Pigmentiphaga aceris: one gene and its partner. The protein of the gene in region 1 binds, or shares a complex with, the protein of each later gene. Links are inferred from orthologs where the notes say so. Each region holds a gene or a part of one and is shown on either strand. Other genes may lie near its edges.

What was found. Proteins that work in one complex are often made in the same cells at the same time.
Region 2: the proteins of FXN63_RS06265 (region 1) and FXN63_RS00460 are in contact, whole or in part, in a crystal structure (PDB 6CVL), measured with the Escherichia coli proteins. The link is inferred for Pigmentiphaga aceris from one-to-one orthologs.

The regions. Positions count from the first base shown.
Region 1 is NZ_CP043046.1:1,484,584-1,490,136, reverse strand. Bases 1,546-4,461 are described here. They hold FXN63_RS06265 (methionine ABC transporter permease), read right to left. Parts: upstream 3,379-4,461; coding sequence 2,713-3,378; downstream 1,546-2,712. Other genes in these bases: FXN63_RS06255 (CobD/CbiB family protein), read right to left, coding at 4,382-4,461; FXN63_RS06260 (methionine ABC transporter ATP-binding protein), read right to left, coding at 3,375-4,160; FXN63_RS06270 (MetQ/NlpA family ABC transporter substrate-binding protein), read right to left, coding at 1,770-2,621; FXN63_RS06275 (O-acetylhomoserine aminocarboxypropyltransferase/cysteine synthase family protein), read right to left, coding at 1,546-1,635. Outside these bases: more of FXN63_RS06275, read right to left, coding at 334-1,545; more of FXN63_RS06255, read right to left, coding at 4,462-5,398; FXN63_RS06250 (CoA pyrophosphatase), read right to left, coding at 5,461-5,553. UniProt on the Escherichia coli protein: Part of the binding-protein-dependent transport system for D-methionine and the toxic methionine analog alpha-methyl-methionine.
Region 2 is NZ_CP043046.1:100,760-105,029, reverse strand. Bases 1,320-4,270 are described here. They hold FXN63_RS00460 (methionine ABC transporter ATP-binding protein), read right to left. Parts: upstream 3,330-4,270; coding sequence 2,310-3,329; downstream 1,320-2,309. Other genes in these bases: FXN63_RS00455 (MFS transporter), read right to left, coding at 3,539-4,270; FXN63_RS00465 (methionine ABC transporter permease), read right to left, coding at 1,639-2,235; FXN63_RS00470 (MetQ/NlpA family ABC transporter substrate-binding protein), read right to left, coding at 1,320-1,534. In the rest of the region: FXN63_RS00475 (EAL domain-containing protein), read right to left, coding at 1-431; more of FXN63_RS00470, read right to left, coding at 761-1,319. UniProt on the Escherichia coli protein: Part of the ABC transporter complex MetNIQ involved in methionine import. Responsible for energy coupling to the transport system. It has also been shown to be involved in formyl-L-methionine transport.

The sequences.
Region 1 (5,553 bases):
CTGTTCTGAATCTGGGTGAGAGGTCGATGCTGTGGGGCACCGTGCTATCGGAAGGATTCTAAGGATGCAAGGTCTCGCAAAAACATCACAGCCGATCAATGAGTTTCTCTATCCAGTCAATTTGACGTCAATTGATATTTTGGTGCAATTCGAAGAACAGATTGCCGGTGTCCAAAGCCAGGCGGCGGCTGCCAAACGGCTGATACCAAACGCTTCCCGGTATTCAATAAAAACGCGGGGCGACCATACTGCGTCGCCCCGCTTGTCAAACGGCAAATCAACCTTTTGGTCAGCGCATGGATGCGCCGACCAATACACCAATCACCGGGTCAATCAGACAGCAGCCAGCGCCTGCGTCAGATCAGCCAGCAAATCATCGATGTGCTCGATACCCACCGACAGACGCACGGTTTCTTCGCGCACGCCCGCCTTGATCAGTTCTGCCGGCGACAACTGACGATGCGTGGTCGATGCCGGATGCGTGGCCAGCGACTTGGCGTCACCGATATTGACCAGACGTGTGAAGAGCTTCAGCGCGTCCTGGAACGCGGCACCGCCGGTTCGGCCACCGCGCACGCCGAAGGTCAGAATGCCCGAGGACTTGCCGCCCAGGTAGCGCTTGGCCAGGGCATGGTCGGGGTGCGAAGGCAAGCCAGCGTAGCTGACCCATTCCACCTTCTCATGGCCTTCCAGGAACTGCGCGATCTTCAGCGCGTTTTCGCTGATGCGGTCCATGCGCAGGCCCAGGGTTTCGATGCCCTGCAAGATCAGGAAGGCATTGAACGGGGCGAGTGCTGCGCCGGTATTGCGCAGCGGCACGACGCGCGCGCGACCGATGTAGGCGGCCGGGCCGAAGGCTTCGGTGTAGACCACGCCGTGGTAGCTGACGTCGGGTTCGTTCAGGCGGTTGAAGCGCGCCTTGTGTTCAGCCCACGGGAACTTGCCCGAGTCGATGATTGCGCCGCCCAGGCTGGTACCGTGCCCGCCCAGATACTTGGTCAGCGATTGCACGACGATGTCGGCACCGTGTTCGATCGGGCGCAGCAAGTAGGGGCTGGCCACCGTGTTGTCGACGATCAGCGGAATGCCGTGGCTATGGGCAACGTCGGCAATCGCGGCAATGTCAGTCACGACGCCCGAAGGGTTGCCGATCGACTCAACGAAGATCGCCTTGGTGCGGTCGTCGATCAATGCGGCGAAGCTTGCAGGATCGCGCGCGTCGGCAAACCGCGTGGTGATGCCCGACAGCGGCAAGGTGTGGGCAAACAGGTTGTAGGTGCCACCGTACAGAGCGCTGGCCGACACGATGTTGTCACCGGCTTCGGCAATGGTCTGGATCGCGTACGTCACCGCTGCCTGGCCCGATGCCAGCACCAGCGCAGCAATGCCGCCTTCCAGTGCCGCGACGCGCTGTTCCAGCACGTCGTTGGTGGGGTTCATGATGCGCGAGTAGATGTTGCCTGCGACCTTCAGGTCGAACAGGTCTGCGCCGTGCTGGGTGTCGTCGAACGCAAAGGCCACAGTCTGATAGATCGGCACAGCCGCTGCGCGGGTGGTCGGATCGGGGCGGTAGCCGCCGTGGACGGCAATCGTGTCCAGCTTCCAGGCGGGTGCGTTCTGGGTGGTGTCGCTCACTTCATCTCCTTGGAATGACAGGGGCGCGGCGTCTCATGACGTCACGCCCGTCGGGCATGCAGACGGACACGCGCAGACCATGGTGGTCAACGCGTCGCAGCACTGTTTACTGCCTGCTGCTGATTACTAACCGCTTATTTCTTGGGTACGTAGAAACCGGCGAAGCGCTGTTTCACGACATCGCCGAATTCTGCCGAGCGATACGCCGCGGCGATATCTTTCACGAACTGGCGGTCCTTGTCTGCGGTGCGCACTGCGACAAGGTTCATGTATTGGTCCGGGATTGCTTCGAGCGACAGCGCATCGGTCAGCTTCAGGCCGGATGCAATCGCGAAGTTGCCGTTCACGAACGAGAAATCGGTGTCTGCCAGCGAGCGCGGCAGTTGTGCGGCTTCGAGCGGAACCAGCTTGATGTTCTTCGCGCTGGATTCCACATCCTTCTCGGATGCCGTGACCGGATTGAAGTTGGCCTTGATCTTGATCCAGCCCAGGTCCTGCAACATGATCAGCGCACGCGCCAGGTTGGTCGGGTCGTTGGGGATTGCGACGCGGGCACCGTCCTTGACCTCGGACACGTTCTTGAATTTGTTGCTGTACAGGCCGATAGGCGCGGTCGGTACCTGGACCAAGGGGCTGAGCGCCAGCTTGTGATCAGACGCGAACTTGTTCAGGTAGACGATGTGCTGGAAGGCATTGGCGTCGAGTGCACCATCGGCCAGCGCATGATTGGGCTGCACGTAGTCGGCGAATTCCACCACCTTGACGGTGTAGCCCTGCTTTTCCAGAATCGGCTTGATGCCCCACTTGATCTGGTCCGCGTAGGGACCGGCGGTGGCACCGAATACCAGGTTCTTCTTCTGGGCGTCTTGCGCCTGCGCACCGAGCGGTGTCAGGGATGCCGCGAGCACCGCGGCAAACAGGAAGGTCTTGACTGACTTGACCGAGACAGATGCGGAAACTGCGGACGTGACTGCGCGTGCAAACATGAAAGATCGCTCCGGGATTACGTGGGTAAATCTGGGGTGTATCCGCGGCGGGTGCCGCGGACAGAGTTACTACGCCGTCCCGGTCGACCGGTCAGCGCTTATCGAGTCGGCGTGCCAGGAAGCTGCCAGCCCATTGAATGATCTGCACAAGCACCACCAGCACCGCGACGGTCAGCACCATCACGTCGGTCTGGAAGCGGTAATAACCGAAACGGATGGCTAGGTCACCGATACCGCCGCCGCCGACCACGCCGGCCACCGCCGAGTACGACAGGAAGCTGACCGACATCACGGTGGCTGCCAGCACCAGGCCGGAACGGGCTTCAAGAATCAGCACTTTCCAGATGATCTGCAGGTCGGATGCGCCCATTGCATGAGCTGCTTCGATCACGCCGCGCGGCACTTCGCGCAGCGATTGTTCGACCAGGCGCGCAAAGTACGGAATGGCGGCAAAGGACAGCGGCACGGCAGCGGCCAGCGGGCCGATGGTGGTGCCGGCGATCACGCGGGTGAATGGCACCAGCGCAACCAGCAAGATGATGAACGGGAAGGACCGCACCAGGTTCACGATCACGCTGAGCACTCGGTGCAGCACCGGGCGATCCAGCGTCTGGCCGGGGCCGGTCAACAGCAGCAGCACGCCCAGCGGGCCACCGATGAACAGCGCGCTGGCCAGGGCAATGGCCAGCATCAGGAAAGTCTGGCCGATGGCAACGACGAGGTCGGGGCCGATAGAGAGAAGTTCTTCGGAAATCATGCTGCAGCTCGGAGTGCGTTCAAACGACGGACGTTGACATTGGTGGGGACGTCGTCGAGCAACTTACGAGCGACTTCGGTAACGGGGGTGACGACTGAATCGGCCAGGTCGATGCGTTCGACAATATTGCCGGCATCCATGACGGAAATCGTGTCGCAGATGGCGCGCACCACGCTCATGGAATGGCTGACGATGACAATGGTCACGCCCAGGCGGGCATTGATGTCGGCCAGCACTTCCAGAATGTCGCGGGTGGTGTAGGGATCGAGCGCAGACGTGGGCTCGTCGCACAGCAGAATCTGCGGATGGCTGGCAAGCGCGCGTGCGATGGCCACGCGCTGCTTCTGGCCACCCGACAGGCGTGAGGGATAGCTGTCGGTCTTGTCACTCAGGCCAACGATGTCCAGGCATTCCTTCACGCGGGCAGCGATCTGGGCGCGCGGCGTACCGGCGACTTCCAGCGCGAATGCCACATTTCCGGCAACCGTGCGGTTATGCAGCAGGTTGAAGTGCTGAAAAATCATGCCGATGTTGCGACGTGCGGTGCGCAAATCGGTCTTCGACAAGGCGGTGAGATCCTTGCCGTCGACGATCACGCGACCGCCGCTCGGCACTTCGAGCAGGTTGATCAGACGCAGCAAGGTAGATTTGCCCGCGCCCGAGAAGCCGATGATGCCGTGGATTTCACCGGCACCAATCTGCAGAGACGTGGGTTCTACCGCCGTAAAGGTCTGGCCTTGGGGCGTCGCAAAACGTTTGCTTACCTGGTCGAGCTGGATCATGGACGTTCACAACTGGAGAGAGCGCACATCATGGTGCGGGAGGCGTTCGACTGGGAACGATTCTTTGCTTAGGTATTAATTACCCAAAGCTATATAAAACTCAAATTTCGAGATTTATGACTTATATGGATTCTTATTCCGGAAAAATCGGCTTTCCGGATATAAGGCAGGCGTTGCAGCAACGCCGCCCGGCCACAAGGACCAAGAGAAAACAACGCGGATCAGCTGATCCAGTAGACCAGCGAAATCATCAGCAGCAACACCATCCACAGCACCACCGCGCGCCACAACAGGCCAACAGCGGCATGCAAGGTGGCGGGCTGGGGTGGGATGCGCTCGGATTCCGGCAAGATGCCGTCGGCAGACGCGCCAATGTCGCTGGCGGCGGCCGCTGGGGTGCTGGCAGGATCGCCAGGCACACCAAAAGCGGAAACAGGCGCTGATGCACCCATCGCCGTGTCGTTCAACACACGGGGCGACAGCTGAACACCCAGCGCACCGGCGGCGGCTTCCACCACGATGCCGCGCTGGCGATCGGGCCAGGCCGTTGCACGTTGGCGCCAGCCGTACAAAGCATCTTCGAAGTTGCCCACGATGGCAAAACCGATTGCGGTCAGGCGAGCCGGTACCCAATCGAGCACGTAGAAGGCCTTGCGCGAAGATATGCCAAATCCGTCGACACGGTTTTCCCAGTGTTCACGCAGCAGCACGGAAAAGCGATACAGCACGGCACCGCAGGGGCCGGGCAGCACGGTGTACCAGAACAGCACACCGAACACATGGCGGTGGGAATCGACCACGCCTTCTTCGATGGCAACCCGGCACAGCTCGGGAACCGTCAGCGGCTCCGCAGACCAGGACGGGTCGCGCGCACGCAGCCAGGCTTGCAGATGCTGGCGCGCCAAGCCGGTGTCGCCACGGGCCAGCGCAAACTGCATTTCGGTGAAATGATGGCTGAACTGACGAAAGCCCAGCGTGAACCACAGCACGGCCACGTGGAACATCAATTCAAAAATCGGGTGCAACGCCCCCAGCAACAAAGCAATCGCCCACACCACCAGCGTGGGCACGACCACTACGGTACCCCAGGCAAGCGACGCGTGGTATTGGCTGGCCGCGTCGAAGCTGCGCGTTGCCCAGTCGGCCAGACGACGCATGCCTTCGTGCACAGGATTGGCACGTGGCAGCGGCCGAAGCTGTTCAACCAGGAAAGCGAGAAGAAGGGCCAGGAAGCTCATTGCGGGATTCGATGAAAATGAGGGAGTGCTGGATGCAGGTAAGTGCGGAATGCAGCAGCGGGTCAGGCGCGCAGGAAATGGTACAGGTTGCGCAACATGCCTGCCGTCGCACCCCAGATGAAATAGTGCTGCCAGGGCATCGCGTAATAGTAACG
Region 2 (4,270 bases), 1.4 Mb from region 1 along the record:
GCACCCAGCGATTGGCGCATGGGTGCGACGCCAGGCTCACCAGTCACCAAGATGATGCGGACCTCGGCGTTGCCCAGCACTTCGCGCACGCTGCGCACCAGTCGCAAACCCGCGTCGTCGGTTTCCATGACGACGTCGAGCACGATGACCGCCACGTCTGGCGTGGCCGCCAGCAAACGTGCGGCATCGCGTGCCGAGCCCACCGACAGGATGTTCAAAGGTCGCGACTGGAACTCGAAATTGGCCAGCGCCAGCTTCAAGGACCGTTGAAATTCCAAGTCGTCGTCGACGGTGAGCACCGTCAGTGCAAGCGAGGTTGCACCGGCCTGTCCAGGCCCCGATGAGCTTTCGGGTTCAAACGCGAAACCGGCCTCGTCTTCCAGACCGTCCGCTACGATTTCACCAAGCCCCATCAGATCGTCCTCAAGCAATCTGGCTGGTGAACATCAGGGTGTTCGCCAATGCCAGTCGGCGCTACTGGCCGAGTTTCTCTTGAGTTATACCCTTGGGATACAAGTCGCAACAACGCCCGAGTTCTGACGAAAACCGACATGCCGAAAGCGGCATCAGGGCTTGCCACGAGGGCAATACGGACGGGTCGATCACCGTTCACCCGCCCGTCGGATAGCCCGTTGGTTTCAGGACACAGGGGGAAATCCGGTGCCATGTTCGGGTGTGGATGCCTCTACGAAGCATCCGCATCGGTCAGCAACATGCCGGCGGCATGTCAGTCCCACCACACGCCCCCACATCCCGCCGATCAGAACACCGGAACGATGGCGCCCTTGAAACGTTCCTTCATGAACGCGGCCGATTCCGGGGAACGCAGCGCGGCAGCCAGCTTTTTCATCGCCGGGCTGTCCTTGTTGTCGGCACGGGCGGCCAGCAGGTTGGCAAACGAGGTCTTGTTGCCTTCCAGGAACAGCGCGTCGGTGGTGGGGTTCAGCTTGGCTTCCAGCGCGAAGGTGGTGTTGATCACGGCCAGATCGACTTCACCCAGCACGCGCGGCAGCATGGGGGCCTCAAGCTGCTTGATCGTGATCTTTTTCGGGTTGCCCGTGATCTCCTTCACGGTCGATTTGGTGCTGGTCGGGTCGGCCAGCACGATGACACCGGCTTGATGCAGCAGTTGCAAGGCACGGCCGCCGTTGACGGCGTCGTTGGGGATCGCCACCACGGCACCGTTCTTCAGGTCGGCAATGTTCTTGATCTTGCTGGAATACGCGCCGAACGGGGCCACGAAGATTTCGCTGACGGCAGCGATACTCGTCCCGCGCGTGCGGTTGAACTCATCCATGAACGGCTTGTGCTGGAAGAAGTTGGCGTCGATGTGCTTCTCTGCCAGCTGCACGTTCGGCTGCACGTAGTCGGTGTAGATCTTGATGTTCAGGTCCACACCTTCCTTGGCCAACATGGGCTTCAGTTTTTCCAGAATTTCGGCGTGCGGGGTCGGGCTGGCACCCACGATCAGCTTGTCGGCCGCGTGGGCGTTGAATGCGCAGGCGATTGCCAGCAGGGCGATCAGTTTTTTCATCGTTGCTCCTCCATGACGAGCCGGGGAATTCCGGCGCGTGGGTAAAACGCATTGGTCCCGTCAGGGCTTTCAGCCCTTGTGGGATTGCCTCGTCGGGCGGGGACTCAACGCGTGAAATGCTGCACCAGGCGGGTGCCCAGGCTTTGCAACAGTTGCACCAGCAACAGCAGGAAAATGATGGTGATGAACATCACATCCAGCTGGAAGCGCTGGTAGCCATAACGGATCGCCAAGTCGCCCAGGCCACCGCCGCCCACTACGCCAGCCAGCGCGGTGTACGACACCAGCGCAATGGCCGTGACGGTCGCGGCCGCCAGAATGCCGGGCAAGGCTTCGTGCAAGAGCGCGCCCAGCACGATCTGACGGGTATTGGCACCCATGGCCAGCGTCGCTTCGATGATGCCGCGATCCACTTCGCGCAAAGCCGATTCGACCAGGCGTCCGAAGAAGGGCACGCCAGCGACCACCAGTGCAGGAATCGACCCCATCACACCCAATGACGTGCCGGTCAGGAACACGGTCACGGGGATCATCGCGATCAACAGAATCACGAAGGGCAAAGACCGCAGAATGTTTACCGCAAAGGACACGGCGGTGTAGGTCTTGTGCGCGCTGCGAAGCTGCTTGGGGCTGGTCAGAAACAGCAGCACACCCAGGGGCAGGCCCAGCACCAATACCAGCGTGAGCGACCCGCCCAGCATCAGCAAGGTGTCCACCGTGGCAAGCCCGATGTCGGACCAATCGACGTTGCTGAACAAGGTGTTGAAGAAGTCGTTCACAGGGTCACCTCTTCAACGGTCACGCCCAGGGACGCAAGGTGCGCCAAGGCATCATGCACACGCGCCTGATCGCCTTCGAGTGCGATGGTCAGTTGTCCGCAAGTCATGGATTTGATCTGCTCGATGCGGCCGCCGAGAATCGAAAAATCGACGCCGAATTCACGCGCGGTGCGCGACAGGACCGGCTGGTGCACCGTGTCCTCCAGGAAGGTCAGACGGCGGATCGTTTTCTGCGCCGCGTGGTCCAGCGTCAGGCTTACGTCTTCGGCCGGGAAGTGCTCTGCCTCTTGCACAAAGCGCTTGGTGGTCTCGTGTTGCGGATGCAGAAACACCTGGCTGACCGGACCGCTTTCCACGATGCGGCTGGAATCGATCACCGCCACGCGGTCACACACGGTACGGATCACATCCATCTCGTGGGTGATCAGCACAATCGTCAGGCCCAGACGTTCATTGATCTCGCGCAGCAACTGCAGAATCGAGCGCGTGGTCTGCGGGTCGAGCGCGCTGGTGGCCTCGTCGCACAGCAGCACGCGCGGGTGGTTGGCCAGCGCACGCGCAATGCCCACACGCTGCTTTTCGCCGCCGGACAACTGGCGCGGATACTTGTTCTTGTGGCGCTTGAGTCCGACGAGATCAAGCAGCTCGTCAACCCGTTTGTCGATACTTTGCTTGTCGCTCTTGCCGGCAATTTCCAGCGGGAATGCCACGTTGGCACTCACGGTTTTCGAACCCAGCAAGTTGAAGTGCTGGAAGATCATGCCGACGCCCTGACGAAACTGGCGCAGGCCCTCGTCATCCAGGCTGTCCAGATCCACGCCTTCCACGATCACCTTGCCCTGGGTCGGACGTTCCAGGAAGTTGATCATGCGGATCAAGGTCGACTTGCCGGCCCCCGAGTGGCCGATGATGCCAAAGATCTCGCCCGACGCAATGTGCAAGTTCACATCGGTCAGCGCGGTGATCGCGACTCCATTCACCTGATAACTCTTGTGTATGGCTTGAAGCTCGATCATTGTTTTCCTGTGGATGTCTCTATGGCGGGCGCGTGGATGAAACGCCTGCCTCCGTTTTATTTTTCTACGCCGTATACATCGACGCGTAAGTCGTCTTGCTACGTGCTTCAAATCCAGCTTTCAGAACCTGGTGATTCGCATAGGCTGCCGCGATCTATCGCCGCGATGTACCGCCCTTGTCTCCTCGCCAGGTACTCAATAAGAACTACTCAACGCCTCCCGTTCGCCATCTTCAGCGAGGCCGGATCGCGTCGCAGGCGCAGCATCATCACGCAACCCAGTGCAGGCCCGATGGCCAGCATGCTGAACGCGCCGGGCCAGCCCAAGAGCGCCTGTACCGGCGGCACCAGATGGATGCTGACCAGGGTCAACAGGAACCCGGCGCAGGTCTGTGCCGTCAACAAGGTGCCGATGCTGTCGGGCGTGCTCAATTCGGCAATGCTGGCCGAGAACTGCGCGGAATCGGCAATCGCGGAAATGCCCCAGATCACGGCCAGCGTCGTCACCACCACAGTAGGTGCACCGGCGGTCCAGCCGATCACCAGCGCGCAGGATGCACTGACGAACATCGCCAGCGTGGTGACGGCAGTGCGGCCGTAACGGTCCGCAAACCAGCCACCCGCCCATGCGCCCAAGGCACCAGCACCGATGGCAAAGAAGGTCACGCGTTCAGCGGCCAGCCACGGCTGATTCACGCCATTCATCTCGAAGCTGAAGTGCAGGAAAACCGCCAGCCACGCCCACATGGCATACAGCTCCCACATGTGGCCGAGATAACCCAGATTGGCCAGGCGCAACGCAGGCACGCGCCACGCTTGCGCCACAGCGGCCGGGTTCAGACGCACCGAACGTGTCATGGCCGGACCAAGCCCGCAGAAGTTGATCGCCACCGCTGCAATCGCGGCCAATGCGGCGGCCGCCAGATAGACCGAGGTCCATTG